Linked DNA regions of Candidatus Thiodictyon syntrophicum. The protein of the gene in region 2 interacts with the protein of the main gene of each other region in a pairwise test. Links are inferred from orthologs where the notes say so. Each region holds a gene or a part of one and is shown on either strand. Other genes may lie near its edges.

Region 1 (7,261 bases), 770 kb from region 2 along the record:
CCGCCGACCGCTTCCTGTCCGGCTCCGTGGAGATCAAGCGGATCTTCGCCGCCTACCTCAAGGACTGGTGCGACGAGCGTAAACAGGAATTGAAGATCGCCGATCACGCCGCCTTCGTGAGGGACACCAATCAGATGTTCGGGTTGGTGCTCGATCGCATCCAGCGCGAGACCGAGAATCTGTATCCGTTGATTCGGCGCCTGGAGGAAAGGACCGAACGCGTCGCCGCCTGAGCGGGGCCCGGCCCTTGAGGTAGGTCCGGCGCGGTCCCCGCCGCCGGGCGGTCGCCGGGCTCAAACCGTCGCGCAGGGCTATACTCTCCTGCGCCGACCAACCGGAGTCATCCCATGCCCGCCCCGCTGCCTGCCACCGCCGAACGCGTCGATCGACTCGAGGCCTCGATCGACCGGTTCGTCGCGAGTGTGGGGATCGAGTTCAACAAGCTCTATAAGTCCCAGCAGCGCACCACGGCGGAGATGCGCGAGTTCAAGGACGAGATGCGCGAGTTCAAGGACGAGATGCGCGAGTTCAAGGACGAGATGCGCGAGTTCAAGGACGAAATGCGCGAGTTCAAGGACGAAATGCTGGGATTCAAGGCCGAAATGCTGGGATTCAAGGCCGAGTCCATCGCCGAGCGCCGCGAGATGAACCGCAAGTGGGGCGACCTCGCCAACAAGCTCGGCACCATGGTCGAGGACTTGGTCTACCCCAGCCTGCCGCGCATCCTGCGTGAGACGCTGGGCCGCGAATTCGACAGCATCCAGGCCCGGGTGCGGTTGCGTCTGCCCGACGGGCGGGTGCGGGAGTTCGATGCCTTTGCCATCGCCCCCGAGGTGGCCGCCTTGAACAGCACCAAGGCCACCCTGCGCAGTGCGGATGTCGACCGGCTGATCGATGAGATCGCCGCCTTCCGGGAATTCCTGCCCGCGCGCGCCCATTTGCCGGTCGTCGGCATCCTGGCCACCCTGTCGGTGGACGACAGTGTGCTCAACTACGCCGAGCGGCTGGGCTTCCTGGTGCTTGCCGTGGGCGATCAGGTCATGGAGGTCAAGAATCGGCCGGGGTTCGAGCCCAGGTTCTGGTAGTCCAGCGCCCGATCATTTCACTCGTGTCCCCGCGGGACCGGACTCCCACAGGGCAAGGCTGAAGCATCGGACGCCGGGGCGCGGGCAGGGTGCGATCAGATCTGATGTGTTAACGCACATGTCGTAGGGTACGCATCGCGCACCTACAGCTACAGGCTACCGGGCGTTCTCAAGGACCGGGCGTCGTTGTCGTTGTCGTAATCGTGGTCGGATTATTCGACAACGACAACGACAACGACAACGACAACGTACCCACGATCTCGATCACCACATCAGTTCTGATCGCACCCGCGCGGGCATCAGAGCAGCAGGGTGCGGATGTCCCCCAGGAGTCGCCCGAGCAGGGTAGTGAAGCGCGCCCCCGCGGCGCCGTCGATCACCCGGTGGTCATAAGACAACGATAGCGGCAGCATCAGGCGCGGCACGAATTCTTTTCCGTTCCATACCGGCTTCGTGTCCGAGCGCGAAACCCCCAGGATGGCTACCTCAGGGGCATTCACGATGGGGGTGAAGGCGGTGCCGCCGATGCCCCCGAGGCTGGAGATGGTGAAGCAGCCGCCCTGCATGTCGCCGGGCAGGAGCTTGCCGTCTCGGGCCTTTTTGCTGAAATCCATCAGGTCCCGGGCCAGGTCGTAGATGCCCTTCTTGTCCACGTCGCGCACCACCGGGACCACCAGCCCGTTGGGGGTGTCCACAGCGACGCCGATATGGGTGTAGTGCTTCATCACCAGTGCGTCGCCGTCCGGGGTCAGGGACGACTTGACCGTGGGCATGCGGTTCAGGGCCGTGGCGACGGCCTTGAGCAGGAAGGGCAGGAAGGTCAGTTTCACCCCCGCCGCCTCCGCGGCGTCCTTCTGCGCCTTGCGGAAGGCCTCCAACTCGGTGATGTCCGCCTCATCGAACTGGGTGATGTGCGGGATCGAGAGCCAGCACCGGTGCAGGTGCCGGCCGCTGAGCTTCTGGATGCGGGAGAGTTCCTTGACCTCGACGGGTCCGAACTTGGAAAAGTCCACGGCCGCCGCGGCGGGGAGCGCGAAGGGCAGGGCGCCCGCGGCGGACGCCGCGGCCCCCTGGGCCAGGGTGCGCTTGACATATCCCTGCACGTCCTCCCGCAGCACGCGGTCCTTGGGCCCTGACCCCTTGACCAGGATCAGGTCAACGCCCAGCTCCCGCGCCAGACGCCGCACCGTGGGGCTGGCGTGGGCCTTGCGACCGGCAGCACCGATGGCGGCCAGGTCGTCCGGACGCAGGGGCACCGGGGCCTGACGCCGCTCGGCCTCGCCAGGGGCGCGCTGGGGGGGCGTCGGCGCGGGCTTGGCGGGCGGTTCCGCGGCCGGGGCTGGAGCAACTGCCGTCGGCGCCGCCGCGCCGCCGCCATCCACCCGCAGCGTCAGGATCAGGTCGCCCTGGCTCAGTTTGTCCCCGAGTTGGACCGCGATACCCTCTACTACGCCGGCCTGCGGCGAGGGGACCTCCATGGTCGCCTTGTCGCTCTCCAGGGTCAGGATGGATTGATCCTGTTCCACCCGCTCGCCCGGGGCCACCAGGATCTCGATCACGGGCACCTCGGCGTAGTCACCGATGTCCGGGAGCAGGACTGAGATGGTCTCGCCGACCCCGCTCACGGCTGGGGCTGCGGCCTGGGTCGGGGCCGCCGTCGGGCTGGCCGCCGTCGGCTCGGCCACTGGCGACGCCGCGGGGGGCGGCGCCGCCGCATCCTGCGTCGCCAGTGTCATCAGCGGGCTGCCGGCCGCTATCTTGTCCCCGACCTTGACCAGGAGGTCCTGGATCACCCCGCCGCGCGGCGCCGGGATCTCCATGGTCGCCTTGTCGCTCTCCAGGGTCAGGAGTGACTGTTCGGGTTCGATCCGCTCGCCGGGGGCGACCAGGATCTCGATGATCTCGACCTCGGCGAAATCGCCGATGTCGGGCAACAGGATGGTTTCGAGGTGTGCCACGCTGTATTCTCCAAAGCCTGTGTTGCCGGGCGTTTCAGACGGTCACCGGATTGGGCTTTTCCGGGTCGATGCGGTATTTGGCGATGGCCTCCGCGACCCTGGCGGCGGGGATCGCGCCCTCGTCCGCCAGGGCCTTGAGGGCGGCTACCGCCACATAGTAGCGATTGACCTCGAAGAACTTGCGCAACTGACTGCGCATGTCGCTGCGGCCATAGCCGTCGGTGCCCAGCACGACATAGCGACGCGGGCAATAGGGCCGAATCTGATCGGCATAGGCGCGCATATAGTCGGTGGCGGCGATGACGGGTCCGCGGGTGTCGGTGAGTTGGGCCGTCACATAGGGCGCCCGCGGTTCGTCCTCGGGGTGGAGCATGTTCCAGCGCTCCGCGTCGATGCCCTCGCGCCGTAGTTCATTGAAGCTTGTGACACTCCACACCGTGGCGCCCACGTCGAAGTCACGGGCGAGCAGCTCGGCCGCGGCCAGCACCTCGCGCAGGATGGTGCCGGCGCCCAGCAATTGTACCCGGTGGGTGCGCTCCTCGCCCCGCTGGACGCGGTACATGCCCTTCAGGATGCCGGTCACCGTGCTCCCATCAGGCCCCTCCGGCAGGGCCGGCTGGGGGTAGTTCTCGTTCATCGTGGTGATGTAATAGAACCACCGCTCCTTCTCCTGATACATGCGCCGCAGTCCGTCCTGGACGATCACCGCCAGCTCATAGGCATAGGCCGGGTCATAGGAGATGCAGTTGGGGATGGTGGCGGCCAGCAGGTGGCTGTGGCCGTCCTGGTGCTGGAGGCCCTCGCCCGCGAGCGTGGTGCGCCCGGCCGTGCCGCCGATCAGGAAGCCGCGCGCCTGCATGTCACCGGCGGCCCAGGCCAGGTCGCCGATGCGCTGGAAGCCGAACATCGAATAGTAGATATAGAAGGGGATCATCGCCTGGCCGTGGTTCGCATAGGCCGTGGCCGCCGCGATCCAGGACGACATGGCCCCGGCCTCGTTGATCCCCTCCTCCAGGATTTGCCCCTTCTTGTCCTCCCGGTAGGACATCACCTGATCGGCGTCCACCGGCTGATAGAGCTGGCCGACGGAGGAATAGATGCCGACCTGGCGGAACAGCCCCTCCATGCCGAAGGTACGCGCCTCGTCCGGGACTATCGGCACGACCAGGGGGCCGATCTCCTTGTCGCGCAGACAGATGTTGAGGATGCGCACGAACGCCATGGTGGTCGACTGCTCCTTGTCGCCGGTGCCCTCCAGGAGCGGGGCGAAGGCGGCAAGCTCAGGGACCGTCAGCGCCGCCGCCGTGTCGTGCCGGGCCGGCAGGAAGCCGCCCAGGGCCTCGCGCAGTCCGTGCAGGTGGCGCATCTCCTCGCTGTCGACGGGGGGCTTGTAGAAGGGGGTGGCGTCGAGCTGATCGTCCGACAGCGGGATGTTGAAGCGGTCGCGGAAGGCCTTGAGCGCCACCTCGCCCATCTTCTTCTGGGAGTGGGTGATGTTCATCCCTTCGCCGGCCACGCCCATGCCGTACCCCTTGATGGTCTTGGCCAGGATCACGGTGGGCTGACCGGTCGTCTTCACGGCGGCGGCGTAGGCGGCATAGACCTTGGCCGGGTCATGACCGCCGCGGTTCAGGCGCCAGACGTCCTCGTCGGTCATATTGGCGACCATCTCGGCGGTTTCCGGATACTTGCCGAAGAAGTGCTCGCGGACAAACTTGCCGTCTCGGGCCTTGTAGGCCTGGTAGTCCCCGTCCACGCACTCCTCCATGCGCTTTAGGAGCACCCCGTCCTGGTCGCGGGCGATCAGCGGGTCCCAGTAGCTCCCCCAGATGACCTTGATGACATTCCAGCCGGCCCCGCGGAAGTCCGCCTCCAATTCCTGGATGATCTTGCCGTTGCCGCGCACCGGGCCGTCGAGGCGCTGCAGGTTGCAGTTGACCACGAAGATGAGGTTGTCCAGCCGCTCCCGGGAGGCGAGCGCGATGGCGCCCATGGACTCGGGCTCGTCCATCTCCCCGTCCCCCAGAAAGGCCCAGACCTTGCGGTTGCTGGTGTTGACCAGCCCCCGGTCGTTGATATAACGCATGAAGCGCGCCTGGTAGATGGCCATGATCGGGCCCAGCCCCATCGAGACCGTCGGAAACTGCCAGAAATCGGGCATCAGCCAGGGGTGCGGATAGGAGGAGAGGCCCCCGCCGTCCACCTCCTGGCGGAAGTTGAGCAGGTCGTCCTCGCTGATGCGGCCCTCAAGGTAGGCGCGGGCATAGATGCCCGGGGCCGAGTGGCCCTGGATGAACACCAGGTCGCCCCCGTGGTCCGGGGTGCGGGCGTGGAAGAAATGGTTGTAGCCCACGTCGAACAGGGTGGCGGAGGAGGCGAAGGAGGCGATGTGGCCCCCGAGTTCCGTCGACAGCCGGTTGGCCTGCACCACCATCGCCATGGCGTTCCAGCGCACGAAGGAGCGGATGCGCCGCTCCATGGCCCGGTCACCGGGGAAGCGCTCCTGCTGCTGGACCGGGATCGTGTTGAGATAGGCGGTGTTGGCGCTGTAGGGCAGATGGGCCCCCGAGCGCCGGGCCTTGTCGATGAGACGCTCCAACAGGAAGTGGGCGCGGTCGACGCCCTCCTGTTCCAGCACGCCGTCCAGGGCGTCGAGCCACTCTTGGGTCTCTTGCGGATCGATATCGGGTCTGTTGGTCATGACGGTTCCCGGTCAGCGGTCATGGCGGGGGAGGCGCGTAAGGTCCGCAGTATATCAGGGCGAAGCGGCGACAATGGTGAGGATGTGTTGGGGCAATGCTCGGTCGACACGCAAGGCCTAATCCGCGCGAAATCTCTTAGATCTCCACCCACCGTGCCAGCGCCGCCTTGAACCCGGCCGCGTTGGTCGGTTTGGCGACGAAGGCGTCCATGCCGGCGGCCAGGCAGCGGTCCCGGTCCTCGGCACTGGTGTTGGCGCTGACCGCCAGCACCGGGGTGCGCGGCCAGGCGCGCTCGGCCTCCAGGGCGCGCAGGCGGCGGGTGGCCTCGTAACCGTCCATCACCGGCATCTGGATGTCCATCAGCACGATGTCGATACCGCCCTGGGCGAAGACCTCCAGGGCCTGGCGCCCGTCGTCCGCGACCAGGACCTCCAGACCCAGTCCGGCCAGGATGCGGCGGGCGACCTTCTGGTTGACCAGGTTGTCCTCGGCCAGCAGGGCGCGCCGCGCGCGGGGCCGCGGTGGCGGCTCCGGTGCCCGGGCGCTGCCGGGCGCCAAGGGCAGGCGGACCTGCAGCTCCGAACCCCGGCCCGGTTCACTCTGCATCCAGATGCGCCCGCCCATTTGGTCCAGGAGCCGGCGGCAGATGACGAGCCCCAGGCCGGCGCCGCCGTAGGCCCGGGTGGTGCCCCCGTCCGCCTGGGTGAAGGGGCTGAAGACCCGCGCCTGGGTCTCGGGGGTCATGCCGATGCCGGTGTCGCGCACGGTGAGCGCCAGCTCGAAGCGACCGTCCGGCAGGGGCCGCCCGCCGAGCGCGACCGTTACCGTGCCCGCGGGTGTGAACTTGAGCGCGTTGCCCACCAGGTTGCGCAGGATTCGCGTCAGGCATGCCGGGTCCCCCAGCAGGCAATCGGGCAGCCCGGCGGCCAGGTCCACCCGGTAGTCGAGCCCCTTGGCCGCCATCGCGTCGCGAAAGGCGTCGGCGGCGGCCGTCAGCACGGGACCCGGCGCGAAGGGGGTGGTTTCGGCCGCGAAGCGCCCGGCCTCGATCGTGGACAGGACCAGAATATCGTTGATGATGTCGAGCAGGTGTTCGGCGGAGCGGCGGGCGGTGGCCAGATGCGGCGCCTGCTCCGGGGTCGGGCCGCTGTGCTGCAATGACTCGAGCATCCCCAGCACCCCGTTCATGGGGGTCAGAATCTCGTGGCTCACGGTGGCCAGGAATTCGCTCTTGGCGCGGTTGGCGGCCTCCGCCTGCTCGCGCGCCCGGCGCTGCTCGGTCACGTCCAGGTGGATGCCCACCATCCGGTAGGGACGGCCCGCCGCGGTGCGCAGGGCGCGCCCGCGGGCCATGATCCAGAGGTAATGCCCGTCCTTGTGGCGCAGTCGGTGGACGTTTTCATAGATCTCGGTCACACCGATCAAGTGGGCGCGCACCCGCTCCCGGGAGGGCCCCAGGTCGTCGGGGTGCACGCGCGCCTCCCACTCGGCAAAGGTATCCTGCAGCTCCGCGGGG
Region 2 (7,781 bases):
GGAGCGCATCCGCCGCTATCCGGACCTCTATGTGCTGCGCGGCGAGCGCCCGGCGGAGGCCGCCGCGGGGATCGAACGGCTCCACGCGGGGCGCCTGGACCAGCAGTTCGTCACCTATACCCGCAGCGACGGCGCTCTGGAGCGGCTGAGCCTGCGCGACATCTACGCCCGCCGGGCGGGCCTGGAGGTCGCCTACAACCCCAACGACTGCGTGGAACGGCGCTGGGGTGCCGCCCCCGACACGGCCGACTACGTCAGTTGCCGCCGCCAGGCCCCGGCCGACCAGCGCGCGCGGATGCAGGAATATCGGCCCTGGTTCCACGAGGCCCGGCGCCCGCCGCGTTGATCGGCCGCCGACGGCATGGCGGGCGCTGTAACCAGGAAAAAGCAGTTTAGCCGCAAATGAACGCAAATTAACGCAAATAATCAGAGACTTGACTTTTTCTGCATGTTCGTCGTCCGGGCGGTGCCCGCGACGATGCTAACCAGCAGATTTATTTGCGCTTATTTGCGTTCATTTGCGGCCAAATACTCTTTTCGCGGCACTGCGGGGCCAGGCCCGTTTTCCTAACGTCAATTCCGGATGTCTTTTGCAGGAGTTCTTCCCGTTGTCGATTGATTCCATCACCCCGGCCTGGTCAAGGCTGGTTCTGATCCTCGCCCTGGGTCTGGGCCTGAGCGCCTGCACCACGACCGGGGACAAGCCGGCCGCCGGGGGCGCGACCTGGGGCGGACGCCCCATCGGTGCGCCGCCGGCCCCCAATCCCGGCCTCAAGCGGGCGATCCTCAAGCGCGCGCTCGGTGAGTGGGAGTATTTCGGCCGTCAGACCGTGGTCTTCCGGGGCAGTGAGGAGAGTATCCCCCACGTCGGTTCCTGGGAGGACGACAACGCGACCTACAGCGACCGGGTCGGCATGTACTGGCGCGCGGCCGGCAAGGCGGGGCTCAACGGCATGGACTGCCGGGAGCCCTGGTCCGCCGCCTTCATCAGTTATGTGCTGCAGGGCGCCGGGGTGCCCGGGTACCAGTTTCGCCCGGCCACCGCCCATTCGGTCTATCTCGCCAATCTCATCGACGAGTCCTACGTCCCCGGCCGCTGGTTCGTCCCGCGGCGGGTGCGCGACTACAGCCCCAACCCGGGCGACCTGATCTGCGCACCGCGGGGCGCGTCGCGTCCCGCGAGCTTCGATGGTTATCTGACGCCGCGCAGTCTCCAGGGCGCCAACACCCACTGCGACCTGGTGGTCGCCAAGTCCGGCCGGACCCTGGAGAGCGTCGGCGGCAATGTCCGCAACTCGGTGTCGCGGACCACCCTGGAACTGGACGGGCAGGGGCACCTGCAACAGGTCCCGCGGCGGCCCTGGTTCCTGATCATGGAGAACCGTCTGTAGCTTGGCGGGGTGCGCATGAAGAAGGCGATCATCGTGCTGTTGCTGCTGGCCCTGGGTGCGGGCGGCTGGCTGCTGTACCGGGCCCGGGTCGCCGGGGTCGCGGACCCGGGGCGACTCACGCTTTACGGCAACATCGACGTGCGCCTGGTGAATCTGGCCTTCCAGGTCAGCGGGCGGATCGCGGAGCTGGCGGTGTCCGAGGGCGCGCTGGTGGTGCCGGGGCAGGTCCTGGGGCGGCTCGATGACCGGGGCCTGAGCGAGGCGCGCAACGTCGCGCGGGCCCAGGTGCAGGCGCAGCGCGCCGAGCTCGACAAGCGCATCGCCGGCACCCGGGCGCAGGACCTGGCCAAGCTGCGGGCGGACCTGGAGGTGGCGCGGGTCGAGTCGGTCAATAGCGCCCGCCGCGCCGAGCGCGCCCAGGACCTGTTCAAGCGCAAGCTGGCCTCCCCCCAGGATACCGACGACGCCCTGACCCTGGCCCAGTCCGCCGCGGCCAGGCGCAATGCCGTGCAGGCTGCCCTGGATCTCGGCCTGGCCGGCAGTCGGGCCGAGGACATCGCCGCCGCCGCCGCCCAACTCGCCGCCCTGGAGGCGGGGCTGGCGGCGGCCCAGTTGAACCTGGGCTATGCGACCCTGACCGCCCCGGTCGGCGGCATCGTCCAGAACCGCATCCTGGAGGTGGGTGACATGGCCTCGCCCGAGCGTCCGGTCTTTACGATCACCATCACCGAGCCGCTCTGGGCGCGGGTCTATCTGGCCGAGCCGGACCTGGGCCGGGTCCGGCAGGGTCAGCCGGCGCGCGTCTCAAGCGACAGTTTTCCCGGCAAGTCCTATCCGGGCTGGGTCGGCTACATCGCCCCCAGTGCCGAGTTCACCCCCAAGACGGTCCAGACCACCGAACTGCGCGCGGACCTGGTCTATCAGGCGCGGGTCTATGTCTGCAACCCGGCGGGCGAGCTGCGCCAGGGGATGCCGGTGACGGTGGAACTGGACCTGAATGCCGCGCCGCTGGGCGGGCCGGGCTGCGCCCCGGCGGTGCCGTTCGGCCAGGGTCCGGCGCCGGATGCGACGAAATTGAGCCCCAAAGGGGCGTGACATACCAGCCCAGGGCAACGCCCTGGGATAGTGTGTTTTAGTCCCGGAGCCCTGAAAGGGCGAGACATATTGGTTTGAGCGATTAACGGATAGCCTATGTCACGCCCTTTCAGGGCTGGACTCGATTTGATACACGAACCCAGGGCGTTGCCCTGGGCTGGTATGTGTGACCCCGTTGGGGTCATCCGCCAACCTGGGAGCGATTCACAAATAGGTTAGACAAGTCCATTAGGGAGCGCTCTTGGCGCGAATATCGTCGTTGTCGTTGTCGTTGTCGTAATCGTATTCGTAATCGAGGTTATCGTACGACCCCGGATGCTCTCGCAGCCCGAATTGCATCGCTTCTCCGACAACGACAACGACAACCATGAATTCCGGATACCACGATGTCTGCATCGGCGGGAAATACGTCGAATAACGGCGCCGTGCGCAACGGCGATCCACCGCTGCGCGCCATCGGCCTGTGCAAGACCTTTAAGGTCGCGACCCGGACCTTGACGGCCTTGGACGATGTGACCCTGAGCCTGACCCCCGGCGTGGTAACCGGACTGATCGGCCCGGACGGCGCCGGCAAGACCACCTTCATGCGCCTGGCCGCCGGGCTTCTGGCCCCGGATGCGGGGTCCATCGAGGTCCTGGGTCTGGACGCAACCCGCGACGGCCTCGCGGTGCAGTCGCGCATCGGCTATATGCCCCAGCGCTTCGGCCTTTACGAGGACCTGAGCGTCCAGGAAAACCTGGACCTCTACGCGGACCTGCAGGGCGTGTCGCCGGGCGAGCGCCCGGCCCGCTATGCGCGGCTGATGGAGATGACGGGCCTGGCACCCTTCGGCCGACGCCTGGCGGGACGGCTCTCCGGAGGCATGAAGCAAAAGCTCGGGCTCGCCTGCACCCTGGTCAACCCGCCGCGCCTGCTGCTGCTCGACGAGCCCACGGTGGGGGTGGACCCGGTCTCGCGCCGGGATCTCTGGGCCATCGTCTATCAGTTGGTGGCGCAGCAATCCATGAGCGTGCTGCTCTCCACCGCCTATCTCGACGAGGCGCAGCGCTGCGCCCAGGTGATCCTGCTGCACCAGGGGCGGGTGGTCGACCAAGGCCCCCCCGCACACTTCAGTGACCCCTTGGCGGGCCGCACCCTGCGCGTGACCGGCGCGGCGGCGACCCGGCGCCGGCTCCAGAGCGCGCTGGCGCGCCGGCCCGGCGTGCTGGACGCGGTACTGCAAGGCGAGTCGGTGCGGGTGGTGATGCAGGAGGGGGCGGCGCTCGATTGCGCGGCCCTGGGCGAGCCGGTCCGCTGCGAGTCGGTGCCGCCGCGCTTCGAGGACGGCTTCGTCGCCCTGCTCCACGGCGACCGGGAGGCGATCAGGCCCCCCCAGGTGCGGGTGACCCCGACCTTCACCGGGGACGCCATTGTCGTGACCGACCTGACCAGGCGCTTCGGCGGATTCGTCGCGGTGCAGCGGGTGAGCTTCGCCGTGCGCCCCGGTGAGGTCTTCGGACTCCTGGGGGCCAACGGGGCCGGCAAGACCACGACCTTCCGGATGCTGTGCGGCCTGCTGGCCCCGAGCAGTGGCGAGGTGCGGGTGGCGGGCCTGGATCTGCGCCGCGCCGCCGCCCGGGCGCGCGGGCGCATCGGCTACATGGCGCAGCGCTTCTCGCTCTATGCCAATCTCTCGGCGCACCAGAACCTCGCCTTCTTCGCCCGCGCCTATGGCCTTGCGGGCGCGCGGGCCGGGGAGCGCATCGCCTGGGCCCTGGATGCCTTCGAACTCGGGGACCTGGCGGGGGTGGAGAGCGGCACCCTGCCGCTGGGCTACAAACAGCGCCTCGCCATGGCCGCGGCCCTGCTGCACGAGCCGGACATCCTGTTCCTGGACGAGCCCACCTCCGGGGTCGATCCCCTGGCCCGGCGCGAGTTCTGGTCGCGCATCAATGCCCTGGCGGAGGGCGGGGTGACGGTGCTCGTGACCACCCACTTCATGGAAGAGGCCGAGTATTGCGACCGCCTCGCCATCATGGCCGCAGGCGAGGTCCTGGCCATCGGCACCCCCGCCGAGATCAAGGCGGCGGCCGCGCGCCCCGGGGAGGCGCCGCCGGAGATGGAGGAGGCCTTCATTGCGCTGATCCAGGCGCGGGAGGGATGATCAAGGCCATCACGGGAGACTTGACCGCCGTCTCCCGGGCGACTAGGCTTGCTGGTAACCAGCCGCATAACAGTTGAACCTGGAATCGGTGTTCATCTGTGGATTGTCGGTTGAATCTACTATCTGCCCGAGCGTTGCGAGGTGAGCGATGAACGAAAGGGATTTTAATATTGCGCGAGAATTGAAAGGCAGGCTTTCCGGCATGGTTGAGCTTCTGGATTTCCGCATCTTCGGTTCCCGTGCGCGGGGTGATGCCGATGAATATTCAGACATGGATGTATTTGTCGAGGTTGAACGTCTGGATAAGAATTTGAAAGACATGATTCTGGACATTGCCTGGGACATCGGTTTCCATAATCTCATGGTGATTGCTCCCCTGATTTTCACCCGGAACGAGTTGGAGAACACGTCGCTACGTGCGTCGCCGATCGTCAATGTTATCTTCGCGGAAGGGGTTCAGGTTTGATGGCAATGCCGTTGAGTTAAACACAGTCGTTGTCGTTGTCGTAATCGTAATTCGGAGAAGCGATGCAATTTTGGGGTGCGTAGAGAATCCGGGGCACTACAATGACCTCGACAACGACAACGACAACGACAACGACAACGACAACGACAACGACAACGACAACGACAACGACAACGACAACGACGGGATGAACATTCCCTGGGGGACTTGGGCCTTGATCGTAAATCCGCCCAGCCCGCCCCCTCGTGACACCGCTCTAGCGGTGTCACGCATGTGTTGGGCGCTCTGCGCCGCGAGGCCGGCGGGCGGAGTTTCGACCAAGGCCGAGGACTTGTTAAACTTATTATTGAACTGTTCCCTATCGGGCATCCGCCAAGACCTACCGCATACCATCTTTACGAGGTCCTTATGAAAGCAATCATCATGGCATCGCTATTGGTATTGACAGCCTCCGCGGCAACCTACGCCGGGGATGATGTCTGCTTTGGGCGGGTAACCGGCATCAGCGACCGCTACAATCCGGCCAAGGGTTCGGGATTCCTGGCGTTGCGGGCCGGACCCACCCCCTCGGCCACGCAGTTGGGCGAATTGTTCCAGGGGGATCGTGTCGTCGTGCTCAAGCGGCGCGGCGGCTGGCTCAATATCATTGCGGACAATCAGCAGCAGGGCTGGGTCTCATCCAAGTACATCAGCAGCTCCTGCAAATGACTGCCGAACACCGGCCGGCCCTGAGGAACACCAGGGCACCATGGCCCGGGGTGGTGGCGATCGTGCTGACGGTCCTCGGCGGGCTGCACGGCAATGCCTGCGCTCAGGCCCCGCAACCCACCGCGGCGCGTTCCGGCGATGCGCGCGATGCCGTCATCATCGACAGCCGGACCTCGCTGGAGTCCGAGCGCCAACTGGCGCTGGCCCGCGGCTTTCCGCCGGCAATCGTGAACCGCCAATCCCTCGTCGAGGTCAGCTATATCTCGTTTGACGGGAAACTCCATCAGGGACAGATTTTGGTCGACAGCCGCCTGGCGGGCGACCTGCAGGTCATTTTTCGGAAAATTCGTGAAGACCGTTTCCCCATCGGTTCGGTGATCCCGATCTCCCGCTTCGGGTGGGACGATGCGAGGAGCATGGAACACAATAACAGCTCCGGATTCAATTATCGCAAGATCAAGGGCACGGACACCTGGTCAAACCATGCCTTTGGTCAGGCCGTCGATATCAACACGGTCCAGAACCCCTATGTGCAAGGGCGCCATGTTTCCCCGAAAGGCGCCCGCTATGATCCCGCGGCACCCGGCACCTTTTCCAGCGGCTCGCCCGTGGTCAAGCTGTTCAAGGAATTGGGATGGAGTTGGGGTGGGGATTGGCAAGGCAAGAAGGATTATCAGCATTTCGAGAAAGTCCTGCGCTAGCGCAAGTCGTTCGGGTCGACCCCGAGCGCCCTTAGTCGCTGCGCAAGCTGCTCGGCGCGCTGGTGCTCCTGCTCGGCGCGCTCCTGCGCCTGCTCGGCACGCAGCCGCTCCTGCTCGGTACGCAGTTGCTCCTGCTCGGCGCGCAGCCGCTCCCGCTCGGCGCGTTCGTCGGCCTGCTCGGCGCGCAATCGCTCCTGCTCGGCTTGCCGTGCCAACTCGACCGGACTGCGGAAGGGACGGCCCGCCGGGTCGAAGATCTCCAGGGTTTCCGGGCGCACGGCAAAGCGAATCCCGAGCCGCGGGCTGGTCCAACCGTTCAGGTGGGACATCTGCCGCAGGCTGCCCCCTTGGCGCAGCCAGACCTCCAGCCGATTGTGCTCGGGGTCGTAGACATAGTATTCCTCGACCCCAAAGGTGTCGTAGAACTCCAGCTTGTCGCGCATCTCCTTGACGCTGTTCGACGGCGACATGATCTCGAAGACCACCTGGGGCGCGATGCCGCCTTCCTCCCATTGCCGGTACGAGCCGCGCGGGCCCTTGGGCCGGCCGAAGGCGATCATGGCGTCCGGTGCCACGGGGCCGATGAGCCGCCGGTCCGGCACCGGGTACCAGAAGAGATCCCCGGCGACGAAGACATCGGCCCGATCCGCGAACAGGATCTCCAGGTTCTCCTTGATCTTGACGATCCAATCGAACTGCAGCGTATTCTCCGCCATCGGTGCTCCGTCGCTCTCCGGGTAGGGGTCATCCGGGTCGATACGTAACAAGGGGTTCATGGTGCTGGCTCCGGGCCGGTGTGGCGGCCCCAGGGGTGGTCCGGACTGCCGGCTGCGCCGGCACGGTCAATCATTCCAAGAAGCGTCGCTGGGCGCAAGCCGCGCTGCGCAAAGAAACCCCCGGCGGAGCCGACCCGCTCGCCGAGCATGGCGTTGCGTAGAGCAACTTCGAGGCCCTGTAGGGGTCCGTAGAAGGCCGCGCTGACAGCGGTGTTCCAAGTGTAGAGCCGGACGGCTTGCTCGCGGTCCCCGCCAGCCGCGTTGACATATATCGCTAATCTTTCAGGGGAAAGAGACGTCTCGAGCGCATCGAGTACGCATCCTTCAAGGCCGAAAATCTTGACACTTGTGGACTGCGCCATATACTCCTCACCCGTAAGCCCCGGACTGGCCTCTGCTTCGGCATGCGACCGGGGCTCAGCTTTTTATGGGATGCCTGATTTTACAGGCTTTCGCCCGACCACGGCCCGTCCGGGCGATATTCTGTCGCCAAGATTTAC

The links.
Region 1: the proteins of THSYN_RS04630 (region 2) and aceE interact in binary tests that used the Escherichia coli proteins (3 or more experiments, as listed by UniProt). The link is inferred for Candidatus Thiodictyon syntrophicum from one-to-one orthologs.

What each region holds. Positions count from the first base shown.
Region 1 is NZ_CP020370.1:274,630-281,890, forward strand. Bases 2,878-6,099 are described here. They hold aceE (pyruvate dehydrogenase (acetyl-transferring), homodimeric type), read right to left. Parts: upstream 5,745-6,099; coding sequence 3,078-5,744; downstream 2,878-3,077. Other genes in these bases: aceF (dihydrolipoyllysine-residue acetyltransferase), read right to left, coding at 2,878-3,043; THSYN_RS01185 (PAS domain-containing hybrid sensor histidine kinase/response regulator), read right to left, coding at 5,881-6,099. Outside these bases: THSYN_RS01165 (hypothetical protein), read left to right, coding at 1-233; THSYN_RS01170 (hypothetical protein), read left to right, coding at 348-1,085; more of aceF, read right to left, coding at 1,385-2,877; more of THSYN_RS01185, read right to left, coding at 6,100-7,261. UniProt on the Escherichia coli protein: Component of the pyruvate dehydrogenase (PDH) complex, that catalyzes the overall conversion of pyruvate to acetyl-CoA and CO(2).
Region 2 is NZ_CP020370.1:1,046,838-1,054,618, forward strand. What follows is about bases 2,268-5,251. They hold THSYN_RS04630 (ATP-binding cassette domain-containing protein), read left to right. Parts: upstream 2,268-2,872; coding sequence 2,873-4,630; downstream 4,631-5,251. Other genes in these bases: THSYN_RS04625 (HlyD family secretion protein), read left to right, coding at 2,268-2,486; THSYN_RS04635 (nucleotidyltransferase domain-containing protein), read left to right, coding at 4,779-5,096. In the rest of the region: THSYN_RS04615 (hypothetical protein), read left to right, coding at 1-346; THSYN_RS04620 (DUF2272 domain-containing protein), read left to right, coding at 609-1,391; more of THSYN_RS04625, read left to right, coding at 1,407-2,267; THSYN_RS04645 (SH3 domain-containing protein), read left to right, coding at 5,505-5,804; THSYN_RS04650 (M15 family metallopeptidase), read left to right, coding at 5,867-6,505; THSYN_RS04655 (Uma2 family endonuclease), read right to left, coding at 6,502-7,281. UniProt on the Escherichia coli protein: Part of the ABC transporter complex YbhFSR that could be involved in efflux of cefoperazone. Probably responsible for energy coupling to the transport system.